4 regions of the Dechloromonas sp. HYN0024 genome follow, and region 1 is predicted to be linked to each of the others. Evidence: predicted binding sites of a transcription regulator. Region 1 holds the regulator's gene; each other region holds the start of a gene.
What was found. Region 1 encodes sigma-54, which starts transcription at its own class of promoters, with help from an activator protein. Its sites were predicted from a motif close to TGGCACGCTTNCTGCTNA; they were not measured.
Positions count from the first base shown of each region.

Region 2: HYN24_RS03780 (CmpA/NrtA family ABC transporter substrate-binding protein) is a predicted target of sigma-54. The motif match lies at 1,322-1,339, and genes of this name have one in related genera.
Region 3: nifB (nitrogenase cofactor biosynthesis protein NifB) is a predicted target of sigma-54. The motif match lies at 1,573-1,590, and genes of this name have one in related genera.
Region 4: HYN24_RS13615 (ammonium transporter) is a predicted target of sigma-54. The motif match lies at 2,561-2,578, and genes of this name have one in related genera.

Region 1 is NZ_CP031842.1:3,202,985-3,207,561, reverse strand. It holds gene recA (recombinase RecA) at 1-612, shown strand, start outside; gene recX (recombination regulator RecX) at 605-1,036, shown strand; gene lptB (LPS export ABC transporter ATP-binding protein) at 1,033-1,767, shown strand; gene HYN24_RS15460 (RNA polymerase factor sigma-54) at 1,795-3,267, shown strand; gene hpf (ribosome hibernation-promoting factor, HPF/YfiA family) at 3,283-3,609, shown strand; gene ptsN (PTS IIA-like nitrogen regulatory protein PtsN) at 3,666-4,118, shown strand; gene hprK (HPr(Ser) kinase/phosphatase) at 4,122-4,577, shown strand, end outside.
Region 2 is NZ_CP031842.1:776,648-781,224, forward strand. It holds gene HYN24_RS03765 (MFS transporter) at 1-231, shown strand, start outside; gene HYN24_RS03770 (sirohydrochlorin chelatase) at 228-599, shown strand; gene HYN24_RS03775 (ANTAR domain-containing response regulator) at 617-1,192, shown strand; gene HYN24_RS03780 (CmpA/NrtA family ABC transporter substrate-binding protein) at 1,489-2,766, shown strand; gene ntrB (nitrate ABC transporter permease) at 2,834-3,796, shown strand; partial or broken gene HYN24_RS03790 (ABC transporter ATP-binding protein) at 3,816-4,577, shown strand, end outside.
Region 3 is NZ_CP031842.1:1,437,077-1,441,653, reverse strand. It holds gene HYN24_RS06810 (LuxR C-terminal-related transcriptional regulator) at 268-1,038, opposite strand; gene nifB (nitrogenase cofactor biosynthesis protein NifB) at 1,624-3,126, shown strand; gene HYN24_RS06800 (4Fe-4S binding protein) at 3,127-3,405, shown strand; gene HYN24_RS06795 (hypothetical protein) at 3,405-3,878, shown strand; gene HYN24_RS06790 (FprA family A-type flavoprotein) at 3,856-4,577, shown strand, end outside.
Region 4 is NZ_CP031842.1:2,828,758-2,833,334, forward strand. It holds gene HYN24_RS13605 (hypothetical protein) at 1-501, opposite strand, end outside; gene HYN24_RS13610 (DUF1345 domain-containing protein) at 557-1,243, shown strand; gene HYN24_RS13615 (ammonium transporter) at 1,327-2,529, opposite strand; gene HYN24_RS13620 (murein transglycosylase A) at 2,689-3,924, opposite strand; gene HYN24_RS13625 (ATP-binding protein) at 3,970-4,577, shown strand, end outside.

The DNA.
Region 1 (4,577 bases):
ATCATTGTCATCGACTCGGTGGCTGCCCTTACGCCGCGTGCCGAAATCGAAGGCGAAATGGGCGACCAGATGGTTGGTCTGCATGCCCGCCTGATGAGCCAGGCTCTGCGCAAGCTGACCGCCAACATCAAGAAGACGAATACCCTGGTCATCTTCATCAACCAGATCCGAATGAAGATCGGTGTCATGTTCGGCTCGCCGGAAACCACTACCGGCGGCAATGCGCTCAAGTTTTACGCGTCTGTCCGTCTTGATATCCGCCGTATCGGCGCGATCAAGAAGGGCGATGAAGTGATCGGCAGCGAAACCAAGGTCAAGGTCGTCAAGAACAAGGTCGCCCCACCCTTCCGTGAAGCCATTTTCGACATCCTTTACGGAGAAGGCATTTCGCGTCAGGGTGAAGTCGTCGAAATGGGCGTTGCCCACAAGTTGGTCGAGAAGTCGGGTGCTTGGTATTCCTACAAGGGCGAAAAAATCGGCCAGGGCAAGGACAATTCCCGCGAATTCCTGAAATCGCACCCGGAAATCGCCCAGGAAATCGAAGCGAAGATTCGTGAGGCGGCCAGTACCACCGTCATCAAGCCGACCAAGGCTGCTGCCGCTGATGCCTGACCTCCGCGTCCGTGCCCTGCAATTGCTGACCCGGCGTGATTACAGCCGGGCCGGCTTGCAGGCCAAGTTGGCGCCGCACGCCGAATCCGAAGAAGAACTTACGGGTGTTCTTGACACCCTGCAGGCCGAGCGCCTGCTTTCCGATTGCCGTTATGCCACCCAGCGGGTGGCTGCCCGCGGCCGGCGCTACGGCGATGCCCGCCTGCGTCAGGAACTGCGCCAGCAAGGCGTAAGCGATACCGACATCGCGGCGGCGCTCCCCGAGGCTGGCGACGAAGCCGAGCGCTGTCGGGTTATATGGGCAAAGAAATTCGGCCAGCCGCCGAAAACTGCCGAAGAGCGTGCTAAACAGATGCGTTTCCTGCAATATCGCGGTTTTTCCGGCGACGCTATTCGCCGGGCCATGCAGGGAGTGGATGAATGAACATGCCGGCCGCCAAACTATCGGCTCACAATCTCAGGAAGCGCTACAAGGCGCGGACGGTGGTTGAGGACGTCTCTTTCGAGGTCAAGTCGGGTGAGGTCGTCGGCCTGCTCGGGCCGAACGGTGCCGGCAAGACCACTTGTTTTTACATGATCGTCGGGCTGGTTGCGGCTGATGGTGGCGAAGTCTATATCGACGACAATCGCCTGACCCACCTGCCGATGCATAGCCGGGCACGGCTCGGCCTGTCTTACCTGCCGCAGGAGGCCTCGGTATTTCGCAAACTGAATGTCGAGGAAAACATCCGCGCCATTCTCGAACTGCTCAACCTGCCGGAAGCCGAACTCAATGATCGCCTGGAAGGCTTGCTCAGCGAGCTGCATGTCGGCCACGTCCGCCATGTCAACGCTTCGGCGCTCTCCGGCGGTGAGCGGCGACGGGTCGAAATAGCCCGGGCGCTGGCCACCAATCCGCGGTTTATCCTGCTCGATGAACCGTTTGCCGGCGTCGATCCGATCGCCGTGCTCGAAATTCAGAAAATCATCCGCTTCCTCAAGGAGCGCGGTATTGGTGTGCTGATTACCGACCATAACGTTCGCGAGACGCTCGGTATCTGCGATCACGCCTACATTATCAACGCCGGAAACGTTCTGGCGGCTGGACGTCCGGCCGAAATCGTCGATAATGAAAGCGTACGAAAGGTTTATCTCGGCGAGCATTTCAAGCTCTGACCGAAAGATAGAAACCGCTACTCACCGATGAAGCCGGCACTCCAGCTAAAACTCTCCCAACACCTGGCGCTTACTCCTCAGTTGCAGCAGTCGATCAAGCTGTTGCAGCTGTCGACAATCGAAATGCAGCAGGAAATCGAGCGTTACCTGCTCGAAAATCCCATGCTTGAGCGCGAGGACGAACAGGGGGCCGAGACTTTTTCCAGTGCCCAGCAGTTCGATTCGCCGCAAACCAGCGAAGGCGAGCGCGAGCAAAAGGCCGAGCGCGAAGAGCGTGATGCCCGCGACGACCGCGAGCAGGATGTTCCGTCTGCACCCTCCGATGTCGATGACGACCGCTGGGCTTCCGATGCTGGTACCTTCACCGGGGCCGGACGGGACGACGACGATGACAACGATTCGCAGGACATCCACGGGACGACGATTAGCCTGCGCGACCATCTTGGCTGGCAGTTGGGGATGACCCAGGTGTCCGAGCGTGACCGTAGCCTGGTGCGCTTCCTGATCGAAGCGCTTGATGATGATGGCTATCTGTCGGCTTCGCTGGAAGAACTCTGGGAAACCTTGCCGCCGGAATACGAAATTGAAATCGAAGAGCTGGAAATTGCGCTGCATCACATCCAGAACTTCGACCCGGTCGGCATCGGTGCGCGCAATCTGCAGGAATGTCTGGCCCTGCAACTCAAGGCCCTGCCTGGCGGCGATGCCACCCGCGATCTGGCCCTGACCATTGTTCAGAAACATCTCGAACTTCTGGCCGCCCGCGATTTTGCCAAGATTCGCCGGCTGACCGGTTGCGACGACGAGTCGCTGAAGGCTGCGCAGAGCGTCATTACCAGCCTGAATCCACGCCCGGCAGCCCGTTTTTCACAGATCGAGGCCCGCTATATCACGCCCGATGTTATCGTGAAGAAGCTCAAGGGCAAGTGGACCGCCTACATTAATCCGGATGCTTATCCGCGTCTGCGCATCAATCGTCTCTACGCGGAAATTCTGTCCAAGCAGCGGCGCGGCAACGGCAATCTGTCGACTCAGTTGCAGGAAGCCCGCTGGCTGATCAAAAACGTTCAGCAACGGTTCGAAACCATACACCGCGTGACACAAGCCATCGTTGATCGCCAACGGCAGTTTTTCGAGCATGGGGAAGTGGCGATGCGGCCGCTGGTCCTGCGCGAAATTGCCGATATTCTCGGTTTGCATGAATCGACGGTATCGCGTGTCACCAGCCAGAAATACATGGCGACGCCGCGTGGTATCTTCGAATTGAAATACTTCTTCGGCAGCCATGTCGCCACTGATACTGGCGGTGCGTGTTCTGCTACGGCCATCCGGGCACTGATCAAGCAGTTGATCTCGGCTGAGGATGGCAAGAAGCCCTTGTCGGATAGTCAATTATCCGAAATACTAGGCCAGCAGGGAATCGTAGTTGCCCGACGGACGGTCGCCAAATACCGCGAGTCGCTCAACATTCCCCCGGTCAATTTACGCAAGACCCTGTAGAGAGAGGAGAATAAAGTGAATCTGCAGATTAGTGGGCATCACATTGAAGTTACCCCGGCACTTCGCGAATACGTCGAAAACAAGCTGGATCCGGTGATTCGCCATTTCGACAAGGTGACTGGCGTCAACGTCGTCCTGTCCGTCGAAAAGCTCAAACAGAAGGCCGAAGTGACCGTCCATGTTCCGGGTAAGGACATGCATGTCGAAGAGTCCGGTGACGATCTCTACGCCGCCATCGATGCCCTGTTCGATAAACTGGACCGTCAGGTTCAGAAGTACAAGCAGAAGGTCCAGGATCACCATCGTGGTGACAAGCCCGGGCTGCACGCCGCCGCTGAATAAGCGCCGAACGGGCCGCGGCGAAGCATGCTGCGGCCTTTGTTTTTCTCACCTTCCCCATGAATCCCTTAACCAATCTCCTATCCGCCGATCAGGTTCTGCTTGATCTCGATGCCAGCAGCAAGAAGCGTGTTTTCGAACAGGCTGGCATGCTCTTCGAAAATCGCCTTGGCCTCGCCCGGTCGATCATTTTCGACAGCCTCTTCGCGCGCGAAAAGCTCGGCTCTACCGGCCTCGGTCAGGGCGTGGCGATTCCCCACGGCCGGATAAAGGGTCTTAAACAGGCTGTCGGTGCGTTTATGCGCCTGACGACCCCGGTACCATTTGACTCACCGGATGGACGCCCTGTTGATCTGCTCTTCGTTCTGCTGGTACCCGAACAGGCTACCGAGCAGCACCTGCAAATTCTCTCCGAGCTGGCGCAAAAGTTTTCTGACCGGGCATTTCGCGAAAAACTGCATGTCGTTGCTGCCCCGGCCGAAGTTGTTTCAATGTTTCAGGTGGTCAGCTAGGTCGTGCGCCACGTCAGCCTGGTTCAGCTTTACGAAGACAATCGCGAAAAGCTGTTGTTGAACTGGAATGTTGTACCCGATGCCGATCGACGTATCGAGATCAAAGGCTCCAACAACTATGGCGCCGATCTGGTCGGGCATATCAATATCATTCACCCGGAACGTCTGCAGGTCCTTGGCCTGGCTGAATATGAATGGGCCATGCGGATCGGCGAACGCCGCTTCGCTCAGATGCTTGGCGATCTGCTGGGGGCCCAGCCGCCAGCCGTGATCGTGGCTGATGGCCTGGCACCGCCACCGCTGGTGGTTGAAACCTGTACCGAATTTACTACCCCGCTGATTTTTTCACCCAAGCCCTGTTCGGCGATTATCGATCTGCTGCGCATCTACCTGTCTGCCCGCCTGGCCGATACGGTGAATCTCCATGGTGTGTTCATGGATGTCCTGGGGATGGGCGTG
Region 2 (4,577 bases), 830 kb from region 1:
GTGGCCGATACGGCTCCGTCCGACCTGCGCGGAACTGCGTACGGTTTTTTTAATCTGATCAGTGGGTTGGCGATGTTGCTGGCAAGCCTGTGTGCCGGCTTTCTGTGGGACCTTTTGGGGGCGGCGTTTACCTTTTATGCCGGGGCGGGCTTCTGTCTGCTGACGCTGCTTTTGCTGACCTGGCGCAATCAGTCGGATAATCCGCCGAATTCTACGAGACTCGAATCATGACCACTGCCCTCATTCTCTTTGCCCACGGTGCCCGCGACCCGGAGTGGGCCAATCCGATGCGCCGCGTCCAGGCGGTGATTCGTCAGCGGATGACCACGGTGCCGGTTGAACTGGCCTTCCTTGAATTCATGGCACCAACCCTGACCGACTGCGCCGCCGGGCTGATAGCCCAAGGGGCCGACAAGATAGTCGTGATGCCGATGTTCGTTGCCCGTGGTGGGCATTTAAAGAAGGAAACCCCTGAGATGCTCGCCGCGCTACGGGCGAGCTACCCGCATGTTGAATTTTCGCTGGGTAATGCCATTGGCGAACACGAACTGGTCGTTCAGGCCATGGCGACGGCGGCGCTGGAGGTGGCTGGCCTGTAGCTTGCTAAGTAAAGGCCATGCTTACCGTTCTCGTTATTGATGAATCCCGTTCCCGTGCTGGCGAAATCTGCGCCGGACTGGCGCTGGCCGGCTATCAGGTGGCGGCTATTTTGGCCGGCGCGGAAAACCTGACGGCGGAAGTCGAGCGTCTGCAGCCTGACGTAATCCTGATCGATACCGACAGCCCGAGCCGCGATACGCTTGAAAACCTGGCGGCGATGAACAAGGACATGCCGCGTCCGGTCGTCATCTTTACCCAGGAAGACGGTCAGGAAACCATCCGGGATGCCGTCAAGGCCGGGGTTTCTGCCTATATCGTCGATGGGCTCGACCCGAAGCGCATCAAGCCCATCCTTGAGGTGGCGCGAGCCCGCTTTGACGATACGCAGGCCCTGCGCCGCGAACTTGACGAGGTGTCGCAGAAACTCACTGACCGCAAGCTGGTGGACAAGGCCAAGGGCGTGCTCATGAAGGCCCGTGGTCTTGATGAGGATGCCGCTTATCACGCCATGCGCAAGCTGGCCATGGAGCGCGGCCAGTCGATGGCCAAAGTCGCGCGCGACGTCATCGACATGGCGCGGGTGCTGCTCTAAAGCTGTGCGGCCAAGCCGCATGTTGCACTGCAATAGTGCATCGGATGCGGCGTTACGGGCTTAAAAGTTTTTTCATTAAGCTATTGAAAATAAATAGATATATAATAAATTGTTTGAAATATTCGGGTCTGGCACGGCCATTGCGATAGTCCTCTCAAAACGCACGGTCAATGGCGGCCGGGCGAGAGTCGAGTAGAAACCGATTCAAGGACAAGGGCGTCCATCCGAGCTGCCAACCGGCGGCCAGGATGTGACGCCCATTTTGTTTTTAGATTCTCGCAATCAAGGAGCAAGCAATGGATGACAAGAAACTGGTGCTGCCGGATGTCGCAACGGACAAGCCGTCCTTTTCACGTCGTGATTTCGTTTCAACAGCCTTGGGAGCCTCTCTGATGGCCATGGTCCCTCCCGGCGTTCGCAGCGGTGCCTGGGCCGCTGGTTCCGACGCCCCCGAAAAGAAGGAAGTCCGTATCGGCTTCATTCCCCTTACTGATTGCGCCTCCGTCGTCATGGCGGCGGTCAACAAGTTCGATGAGAAATACGGCATCAAGATCATCCCGACCAAGGAAGCCTCATGGGCCTCGGTGCGCGACAAGCTGGTCAATGGTGAGCTGGATTGCGCCCATGTGCTGTATGGCCTGATCTACGGCGTGCAGATGGGCATCGGCGGGCCGAAGAAGGATATGGCCAACCTGATGACCTTGAATACCAATGGCCAGGCCATCACGCTATCCAACCAGATGAAAGACAAGGGGGCCATCGACGGCCCCAGTCTGGCCAAGCTGATCGCCAAGAAGGAGAAGGAATACACCTTCGCCCAGACCTTCCCGACCGGTACCCATGCCATGTGGCTGTACTACTGGCTGGCTGCTCAGGGTGTCAATCCGCTCAAGGACGTCAAGACGATCACCGTGCCGCCGCCGCAGATGGTCGCCAACATGCGTGTCGGCAACATGGATGGTTATTGTGTCGGCGAGCCGTGGAACAACCGCGCCATCATGGACAACATTGGCTTTACGGCGACGACGACGCAGGACATCTGGACCGATCACCCGGAAAAAATTCTCGGCACCACCGCCGATTGGGTCAAGCAGAATCCGAACACGGCACGCGCCGTGGTGGCGGCGATTCTCGATGCCGGCAAGTGGATCGATGCCTCGATTGCCAACAAGCAGAAGACGGCCGAAGTCATCGCCCAGAAATCCTATGTCAATACCGACACCGAGGTCATCGTCGCCCGCATGCTTGGTCGCTATCAGAACGGCCTGGGCAAGAGCTGGGATGACAAGAACTGCATGAAGTTCTTCAACGATGGTGCGGTCAATTATCCGTATCTCTCCGATGGCATGTGGTTCCTCACTCAGCACAAGCGCTGGGGTCTGCTCAAGGATCATCCGAAGTATCTCGAGGTCGCCAAGCAGGTCAATCGCATCGACATCTTCAAGCAGGGTGCAGCCGCCGCTGGCGTGGCCTTGCCGAAGAGCGATATGCGCACGTCCAAGTTGATCGACGGGGTGGTCTGGGATGGCAAGGACCCGGCCAAATACGCTGACGGTTTCAAGGTAAAGGCTTAGGGCCGGCAAGGAAGCTTCATTCCCGCCAAGGCGGAGATGAGGCTTCCACCACGCCAAGGAGATTCCCATGAGTGCAATCACGATGAGCGATGAGTTCGGCCTTGAAAAGCCGGTTGACCATGCCCTTAAGGAAGCCATCTTGGGGGATCGAACAAGCAGCGCGCCGGTGGCGGATATTGCCCCCGAGCCCGCCAAGGAAAAGAAAATGGAAAAAACAGCAAGCGTCCCGGCCGATCCGGGTACTCCCTTCGCCGAAACGCTGGCCAGTTTTGGCCGTGCCATCCTGCCGCCATTGCTCGGCATGGTGGTGCTGATTGGCATCTGGTATATCGCCACCATGAAGGGGGGCAGTATTCCCGGCCCACTGCAGACCTGGGATGCTGCCGCCACCCTGTTCGCCGACCCCTTCTACCGTAACGGTCCGAACGATCAGGGTATTGGCTGGAATATCCTGTCCTCGCTGCAGCGTGTTGGTATCGGCTTCGGCTTTGCCGCAGTGGTCGGCATTCCGCTCGGCTTCATCCTCGGTCGCTCGGCCTTCCTGTCAGCCATGATCAACCCGATCATCAGCCTGCTGCGCCCGGTCTCCCCGCTCGCCTGGCTGCCCATCGGCCTGCTCGTCTTCAAGCGGGCCGACCCGGCGGCGACCTACACCATCTTCATCTGCTCGATCTGGCCGATGATCATGAACACGGCGCAGGGCGTCCAGCGCGTGCCGCAGGACTACCTCAACGTCGCCCGCGTGCTCGCCCTGTCGGAGTGGAAGGTCGTCACCAAGATCCTGCTGCCCGCCGTGCTGCCCTACATCCTGACCGGCATTCGCTTGTCCATCGGCACCGCCTGGCTGGTCATCGTCGCCGCTGAAATGCTCACCGGTGGCGTCGGTATCGGCTTCTGGGTGTGGGACGAGTGGAACAATCTGAAGGTCGAACACATCATCATCGCCATCTTCGTCATCGGCATCGTCGGCCTGATCCTCGAACAGAGCCTGATCATGCTGGCCAAGAAGCTGACCAAGGAATCATCATGAGCGGAGTGCACAACATGGAAAATTCGTCCAGGTCCAAACCGTCGGCCAGACTTTCGATACCAAGAAGGGCAAGTTCGTCGCCCTGCGCGAAATCAACCTGACCATCAAGCAAGGTGAGTTCATTGCCCTGATCGGCCACTCCGGCTGCGGCAAATCGACGCTGCTCAACCTGATTGCTGGTCTGACCAAACCGACCGATGGCGTGCTCCTGCTTGAAGACCGAGAAATCGCCGGCCCCGGCCCGGAGCGCGCCGTGGTTTTCCAGAACCACAGCCTGCTGCCCTGGCTGACCTGCTTTGAGAACGTCTATCTCGCCGTTGAGCGGGTTTTCGGGACCAAGGAGGGCAAACAGAAGCTGCGTGAGCGCACGGCTGCCGCCATCAGTCTGGTCGGCCTTGACCACGCCAGCAGCAAGTATCCGAATGAAATCTCCGGCGGCATGAAGCAGCGCGTCGGCATCGCCAGGGCACTCTCCATGGAACCCAAGGTGCTGCTCATGGACGAGCCGTTCGGCGCCCTCGACGCCCTGACCCGCGCCAAGCTGCAGGACGAGCTCATGAGAATCTGCGAGGCGACCAAGGCGACGACCGTCATGGTCACCCACGATGTCGACGAGGCCGTACTGCTCTCGGACAAGATCGTCATGATGACCAACGGCCCGGCGGCCACCATCGGCGAGATTCTTGAGGTTAATCTGCCGCGTCCGCGCCATCGTCTGACCTTGGCACATGATCCGGCCTATATCGGCTGCCGTGCCGCGGTGCTCGAGTTTCTCTACGAA
Region 3 (4,577 bases), 1.5 Mb from region 1:
TGGACGTTAAACAGGCTTATTCCAGAACATACCGATAATTTGATTTTCGTCGCTCATGCAGAATCAACGAGCACAAGCGATACCTCATGGTCTGTTAAAAAATTATTCATGTCATCACCCCGTGGCATGAGAAGGGTGAAACGCCAGACTCCTGTCTGAAACTACCCGATGACCTTCGATAAATTTGTCTTCTCTTCAAACCTGAGCCTCAGGATTGAAAAGAAGGCGGGTAGCAATGCAATGTGAATACAGCTGGATCGCACCCACTCAACGCAGCACATCCGCTTTTGTGACCAGTTCCACCACCGACGCGACTTCCATCTTCTGGAAAACCGCAGCTCGGTGGGTTTTGACTGTATTGACCGTGACGCCCAGCTCCTCTCCAATTTCACGGTTCGTCTTGCCGCTAACAACTAGCCAGAATACGGCGCGCTGAGCCGGAGAGAGTGACTCGAAGCGCCCCCGAACTTCCATTCTTTTCCGTACCGACAACGATCGGGTGGTCGCCGGCTTCGCTATCGTCGGTCGATTGGGAAACACATGCTCGTCGAGCATGGCGACCAATTCACTATCAAAATCAATGCCTTGCCTTATGGCAGAACTGAGATCCACCAAACGGTTATCAAACAGGACAACGTGATCACCCAGCCAATCCTTGAGAAGGCGGTTCATTTGACTGGCTGCAGTCCCCAGATTGTCGTGAATGAATTGAGGCGTGAACTTCTTCAGTTGCTTCAACATCCCTTCGTGAGAAGCCTTGTGCGCCCTGATGTGAGCCTGGCAATTCGACGTTGATGGCAACAATTCCATCATTCTTTCTTCGTAGGTGGAATGTCCGATATGAAACGCCATTAGCTCGCTGACAATCACCGCCAGGGACGTGGCGCATTGCTTGCACTGTAGCGAAGTGCATTCATTGCATGGCGCGCAGAGACTTTGGTCTGCCCTAGGACAAAACGTTGCCAACTCGCCAACCATGCTCTCCAGGATCTGATGCTGCTGATCGATTTCGGCGTGACCAGTATGGTGTGTTTTCATCGGGTTCTCAAAAGACTGATGGGTTTATAACTGTATGAATTATAGGGAGATGGATGCCACGAGACATCACCCCATGGGGTGATGTCTCGGACAGTCGGTGCACCCACTCCTCCGCCAGACAACAAAGGCAAGGCAAAACCGCATTTTTCGTGGTGAATGTCTCAACCCACACTGGCTTGATTACCTCTGGAGAAGCCGAAAACTTTCACTCAAAACCGGCAATAAATCCCGCACGGCACCACCTCACACTATAGGGACATCGCCAAACTGGAAACCACTACAAATAGGGAGGAAAACTGGCCAGGCAAAAGCAAACCCGAATACCAGGTTTCGACGTCGAATGGTGAGTGCCCTGACAGACAATTTCTGTCAGGGAGACAATTGCTCATTAGCAATGCCGGGAAATTCAATCACGGCGGCAACAAGGACCATTCGTCGCAACACTACGGCAACCCTGTCGCATTTGCGACAACGAGACCAACACGACCGTCAGAACAAAGCCCCATCTCACTGATTTAACTGCGAAATTATCACTGGCACAGCGATTGCTGAATAGGCTCCGACTGCATTCGAGGAGCCGACATCGTGGAACTACCAGTTATCAGCAACACAGCCCCCGCCGCTGAAGGTGGCGGTTGTGCATCCAGCGGCTGCGGCACGGCGCCTGACGCCCTGGGCCACCTGCCCGATCATATCCGCGCCAAGGTCCAGGATCACCCCTGCTATTCGGAGGAAGCGCACCACTACTTTGCCCGCATGCACGTGGCCGTCGCCCCGGCCTGCAACATCCAGTGCAATTACTGCAACCGCAAGTATGACTGCTCGAACGAGTCGCGCCCCGGTGTGGTTTCCGAACTCCTCACTCCCAAGCAGGCGATCAACAAGGTGCTCGCCGTCGCCGCCGCCATTCCGCAAATGACGGTACTGGGCATCGCCGGACCTGGCGACCCCCTGGCCAACCCGGCGCGTACCTTTGAAACCTTCGAACAGCTTTCCGAGCGCGCCCCGGATATCAAGCTCTGCGTGTCGACCAACGGCCTCAATCTTCCACAGTACGTGGACCGCATTGCCCAACACAATATCGACCACGTAACCATCACCATCAACTGCGTCGATCCCGAAGTCGGCGCCAAAATTTATCCGTGGATCTACTGGGAGAACAAGCGCATCACCGGCGTCGAAGGTGCGCGCATTCTCATCGAACAGCAGCAGAAGGGCCTGCAGATGCTGACTGACCGGGGCATCCTGGTGAAGGTCAATTCGGTACTCATCCCTGGCGTCAATGACGAGCATCTCAAGGAGGTCTCGAAGATCGTCAAGGCCAAGGGTGCTTTCCTGCACAACGTCATGCCGCTGATCGCCGAACCCGAACACGGCACCTACTACGGCATCATGGAACAACCGGAACCAACGCCCGAGCAGTTGCAGGACCTGCAGGACGCCTGTGCCGGCGACATGGCGATGATGCGCCATTGCCGCCAGTGCCGTGCCGATGCGGTCGGCCTCCTCGGCGAGGACCGCGGTGAGGAATTCACCATGGACAAGATCGACGTCATGGATGTCGATTACGAGTCCGCCATGGTCCGCCGCAAGGAAGTGCATGACTCGATCATCGAGCAACTCGAAGCCAAGCGCGGCGTCGCCAAGCCCAAGGCCGAAGGTATTCCCGAAGGATCGCGGCCGGTGCTCATGGCGGTCGCCGGCAAGAATGGCGTCGTTGCCGAGCACTTCGGCCATGCCAAGGAGTTTCTGATCTACGAAGCCTCGCCGGAAGGCGTGCGCTTCATGAGCCACCGCAAGACCGAACTCTATTGCGGCGGCATGGATGCCTGCGGCGATGGCGATGTCGTCGATGCCGGGGCGACGGAATCCCTGCTCGACCGCAACATCCGCATTCTCGAAGGCTGCGAGGTGGTGCTCTGTTCGAAGGTCGGTTACGAGCCGTGGGCCAAGCTGGAAGCCGCCGGCATTGCGCCGAATGGTGAACACGCCATGGAGCCAATCGAGGAAGCGGTGATGGCGGTGTACAAGGAAATCGCAGCGACCGGCAAGTTACTGCCCAAATCCGAAACTCTCAAGGTGGCGTAAATGGCACTGCAAATCACCGAATCCTGTGTCAATTGCTGGGCCTGCGTCGATGTCTGCCCGAACGATGCGATCTACCAGGACACTCCGCATTTCCTCATCGACGATGGCAAATGCACCGAATGCCTGGGCGATCACGGCGTGCCCCAATGCGCTGCGATCTGCCCGATCGAGATGGCCATCGTCAATGAACTGGGCGAGTTCCTCAACCCGCCCGGGTCGCTGACCGGCATCCCGATTGAAAAACTGAAGGAATTCGGCCTGTGGCGGGAAGCAGCTTAATGGCCATCGTCACTTTCTACGAAAAGCCCGGCTGCAAGGGCAATCTTCGCCAGAAGACCCTGCTCGCCGCAGCCGGCCATACGGTCCAGGCAAAAAGTCTGAAAACCGAGCCGTGGACAGCCGACCGGCTACTCGCCTTCCTCGGCAAGCTACCGGTCAGCGCCTGGTTCAACCCGTCTGCACCGGACATCAAGTCGGGCGAGATCGTGCCGGAGAATCTGGGCTTCGAAGATGCCCTGCACATGCTCCTGCACAACCCCCTGCTCATTCGTCGCCCCCTCATGGAAATCGGCGACGAACGGCTGGTCGGTTTTGACATTGCGGCAGTCGATGCCTGGATCGGGCTGAACAACGTCGAACTGCCGGAAGGCAATATCGAAGCCTGCGTGCATGGCCCGGCCGGCCACGGCAGCTGCGGCAGCCACGCTCACGAGGCAGAGGAAGGCCAGGATGGCCGCTGCGGGACTCACTAAGCTCGCGGTAGAAATCGCGCCGGGCGTCCACTGGGTGGGCGCCCTCGACCCGCATCTGCGCAGTTTCGACATCATCCTCAAAACCGCCAACGGCACCAGCTACAACGCCTATGTCGTGCGCGGCGAACACGGCGTGGCGATCATCGACACGGTGAAAGAAAATTTTGCCGACGACTTCTTCCGTCGCCTCGAATCGGTCGCCCGCTACGACGAAATCACCACCATCGTCCTCAATCATCTCGAACCGGATCACAGCGGTGCCCTGCCCGAATTGCTCAAGCGCGCCCCGCAGGCCAAGGTGTATCTGTCGAGCCGCGCCCAGATGATGCTCAAGGCGCTGCTCAAGCCGACCGGCGAGAAACCGCCCGAATACATCCCGGTGACCACCGACGACGAGGTCGATCTCGGTGGCCGCACCCTGCGCTTTTTGCACACGCCCTACCTGCACTGGCCGGACACCCAGTGCACCTATCTGGTCGAGGATGGCCTGCTGTTTACCGGCGACATCTTCGGCTGCCATTTCTGCGATACCCGGCTGTTCAACGACACCGTCGGCGATTTCCGCTTTTCCTTCGAGTACTACTACGCCCACATCATGCGGCCCTTCCGCGAGTATGTGCTCGATGCCATCGCCCTGATCGAGCCGCTTGATCTCAACCTGATCGCCCCGGCGCACGGCCCCATCCTCCGCCATGCGCC
Region 4 (4,577 bases), 370 kb from region 1:
CCGGTTGTCCTTGACAGCAAAAAGAGACAGGTTGGATTGCGGCGACAGATGCGCCCCGAAACCCAGGGTGAGCGCATCGTTGGGATCGAAATTGAGGTTGTAATAGTCCTGCATATTGGTCCGCCCAAGACCGATCAGCCCATAGACCGCACCGCCCACCTGCGCATTGATGCTGCCGCCGGCAAAACCGTGCGAAGCCAGTTGCACGGAAGGCACCAACTGTAGCCAGGATAACTGCGCTGTATATTCATAGCCGGTACGCACCTGCTCGAACGCAGCCCCGCGCCGGTAATACCCCAGCCACAAGGCATGCGGACCATGATTGGCACGCAAGTTGATGTCGGCCGCATCCTTTTCGTGCGTGGTCACATAGTACGACGGCGTCAGCTTGAAAGCCCACGTTTCATCACCCCCCTCAGCCCTTGCCTCCCCTGCAAGAACGAACAAACCAACGAGGATCGCCAGACCCAGTACATATTTCCCGAAATTTTCGTTAACCACACACGCTCCCATCGCCAGGCTGTTACCCCCCCCTAGCTTAAGCTAGCATGAGCACATGCTCGATAACTCCACTCACCAGAACTTTCCCAAACCGATCCGCCTGATCATCTCCCGGCCACGCCTGGGTATCAGCATACTAGCCGGCCTGGTGACGACCCTGATGCTGCCTGACTGGCTCGCCTCCCATCTGGTAACCCGTGCCATCATCGGCTGGAACGTTGGCACAGGTCTCTACCTGCTACTGGCCTTTCACATGATGTTCTGGTCCTCGCATGAACGCATGCGCAGTCGTGCCCTGGTGCAGGATGAGGGCCGATTTCTGGTATTGGCCCTGGTGGTCCTGGCGGCCGTCGCTGCCCTTGGTGCCATTGTTGCCCAACTCTCGGTGGTCAAAGACATTCACGGCCCGTTGCGGACTATCCATATCGGCCTCGCCACCTTGACGATCCTGTCGTCGTGGACCTTTACGCAAACCATGTTCGCCCTCCACTACGCCCACGATTACTACGCCAGTGAGGCGCGAGGCAATCAGGGCGGACTTGCCTTCCCTGGGGGCCACGCGCCGGATTATGGCGATTTTCTCTACTTCGCCTGCGTCATCGGCACCTCGGGCCAGACCGCCGATGTCAGCTTTACCAGCCGAAGCATGCGCCGCACCGGAACCATCCATTGCATACTGGCTTTCTTCTTCAACACAACCCTCATCGCACTCAGCATCAACATTGCCTCGGGATTGATCTAAATCCGACAGCAAAAAGCCCCGAACATGAGCGGGGCTTTTTCAATATAGTCCGGCGGACATTATTTATACGATCAAAAAACAGATCACCAGTTCGGCTCGCGCTCCGGCGTGGCCGTGATGCGGTGGATACTCAGGTCGGCACCTTCATATTCCTCTTCCTGATCGAGACGCAGGCCGAGCGTTGCCTTGAGCGTGCCATAGACGAGCAGACCGCCGGTCAGGGCAACACCAATGGCCATCGCGGTCATGATCAGTTGCGGCATGAATGCGATGCCACCCGCTCCGCCCAGCGCCTTGGTGCCAAAGATGCCGGCTGCAATGCCGCCCCAGGCACCGCACATGCCATGCAGCGGCCAGACGCCGAGGACATCGTCGATCTTCCAGCGGTTCTGCACCAGCGTGAACATGACGACAAACAGACCACCCGCCACCCCACCGACCACCAGCGCACCAATTGGGTGCATCAGATCGGAACCAGCACAAACAGCGACCAATCCGGCCAGCGGGCCGTTATGCAGGAAGCCGGGGTCATTCTTGCCAGCCACCAGGGCAACCAGCGTGCCGCCGACCATGGCCATCAGCGAATTGAGGGCGACCAGGCCGGAGATCTTGTCGAGCGTCTGGGCGCTCATGACATTGAAGCCGAACCAGCCGACGATCAGTATCCAGGCACCGAGCGCTAGGAAGGGAATGGATGAAGGCGGATGTGCCGAGATGCGGCCATCCTTGCTGTAGCGGCCGTAGCGGGCGCCGAGCAGAACCACCGCAGGCAGGGCGATCCAGCCACCCATGGCGTGCACCACGACCGAACCAGCGAAGTCATGAAACTCCTCGCCGAAGGTCCCCTTGAGCCAGGCCTGGATGCCGAAGGCCTGATTCCAGGCGATGCTTTCGAAGAAGGGATAGACGAAGCCCACCAACAAGAAGGTGGCGATCAGTTGCGGATTGAACTTGGCCCGCTCGGCAATACCACCGGAAATGATGGCCGGAATCGCCGCCGCGAAGGTCAGCAGAAAGAAAAACTTGGTCAATTCGAAACCGTTTTTCTCCATCAGCGTTTCGACGCCACTGAAGAAATTGACGCCATAGGCGATGCTATAACCAACAAAGAAATAAGCCACGGTCGACACGCCGAAGTCAGACAGGATCTTGACCAGCGCATTGACCTGATTTTTCTTGCGGACCGTACCGACTTCAAGAAAGGCAAAGCCAGCGTGCATGGCCAGCACCATGATGGCACCGAGCAGGACGAACAGCGTATTGCTGCTGAATTGATATGCTTCCATGAACCCCCCCAATCAAAGAATGGAGAATCTGAAAGCAAGCACCATTCCAGTGCATAAAAATTGTTACAAATCAGTGCGTTAAAAAACCACGCGCCCCAGCATTTGCACCGTAGTGGTGCAAAATTCAAACGCCGCGCGCAGCAACGGTGCGCCGACGCCTTATTTCGGGGCGAGTTCAAGGGGAAGCAACACCCACAGACGACCGCTTTGCTTCATGCGACCAGCCCGCTCACCTGCCTCCTTGCCGAAACCCCAGAAGAAATCAGCACGGACCGCCCCCTTGATCGCCCCACCGGTATCCTGGGCCATAACCAGCCGGTTCATCGACAGCGCCGAGTTCGGCTGGGTGGTCGCCAGAAAAACCGGCGAGCCAAGCGGTATCGAACGCGGATCGACGGCAATGCTGCGTTCGGCCGTCAACGGCACACCCAGCGCGCCGATCGGGCCACCCGGGCTGTTCGCCACCTCGCGGAAAAAGACGTAACTCGGATTGGTATTCAAGAGATTGTCGAGACGTGACGGATTGGCCCGTGCCCAGGCCTGTATTCCCTGCATCGATGCCTCTTCGAGCTTCAACTCACCGCGCTCGACCAGAGCCTTGCCGATGGACTGGTACGGATGCCCGTTCTGGTCGGCATAGTTGAGCCTGACGACGCTGCCATCTGCCAGCCTGACCCGCCCGGAGCCCTGAACCTGAAGGAAAAAGAGTTCGACGGCATCATCAACATAAAGCAGCGTCTTCCCCGGCAGGCTCTCGCCGCGCGCAGCAATTTCGGCTCGCGACCAGTAGGGCACCACCTTGTTGCCCTCCAGGCGACCACGTACCCGCTTGTCCTTCAGCTCGGGGAAAACCGCCGACAGATCGATGGTCAGCAGGTCGTCCGGCACACCACGGACCGCTTGCTCAAATCCCTTGCTCCGTGTCCGCCGCCCCTGCAACAGGGGTTCGTAATAGCCGGTCATCATGCCGCTGGTGGCACCATCGCCGCTAACGACTGCGTAGGGTTTCAAATGTTGTTCAAAGAAACGACGCGGGTCGTGGCCGGACTTGCCTTCGGCCGCCCGCGCCAGGTCGCAGACGCGCTTCCAGCCGGCGCCATTCGGCTTGCTGGCAACGCCGCGACAGGAAAGGAGAAAGGCCGGCCAGGCGGCGGCAACATCGTCGGCCGACCAGCCGGGTAGATCCGACCAGTTGGCCGGCTGCAAGCTACGCGAGAAGGCTGGCGGCGATGATGGCGCCGGCGGCATGATGACCGGCTCGGCAGCCGCCGGGCAGGCGGCACAGGCCGGACAAGGGGCGCAGGTCGCCGTCGCCGGAGCAACACTGGGCGGAACGGTGGAGCAGGCAGCCAGCAAGGTGAGAAATAAAAAGGCTGCGGTTTGGATTTTTCGCATGGGTTTCGCTAGAGTTCGCAATTTGCCGCGAAGTATACCTGCCCCATGCCCAACACCCTGCCTCTCGAACGCCTGCTTGCTCGTGCCGAAGCTGTTCTCGGCCGCCTTGAAGCGGTGTTGCCGCCACCCCCGCAATCGCCTGACTGGACTTCTGCCGTGGCTTTCCGCTGGCGCAAGAGCAACGGCCGCGGCTGGCTGCAGGGGGTGCGCCACCCGCACCCGATCCGCCTCGCCGACCTCGAGAACATTGACGACCAGAAGGCCCGGATCACCGCCAACACTCGTCAGTTTGTCGCTGGCAAGACCGCCAACAACGTCTTGCTGACCGGCACCCGCGGCTCTGGCAAATCGTCACTGGTCAAGGCTGTGCTCAACGAATACGCAGGCAAGGGGCTGCGCCTGATCGAAGTGGACAAGGAAGACCTGATCGATCTGGCCGATATCGTCGACCTGCTCGATGGCCGACCGGAAAAATTCATCATCTTTTGCGATGACCTGTCCTTCGAAGCCGGCGAAACCGCCTACAAGGCGCTGAAATCAGTACTCGATGGCTCAATCGCGGCACCGCCTGACAATGTCCTGATCTACGCCACCTCGAACCGGCGACACCTGATGCCGGAATACTTTTCGGAAAATCTCGAAACACATCGTGT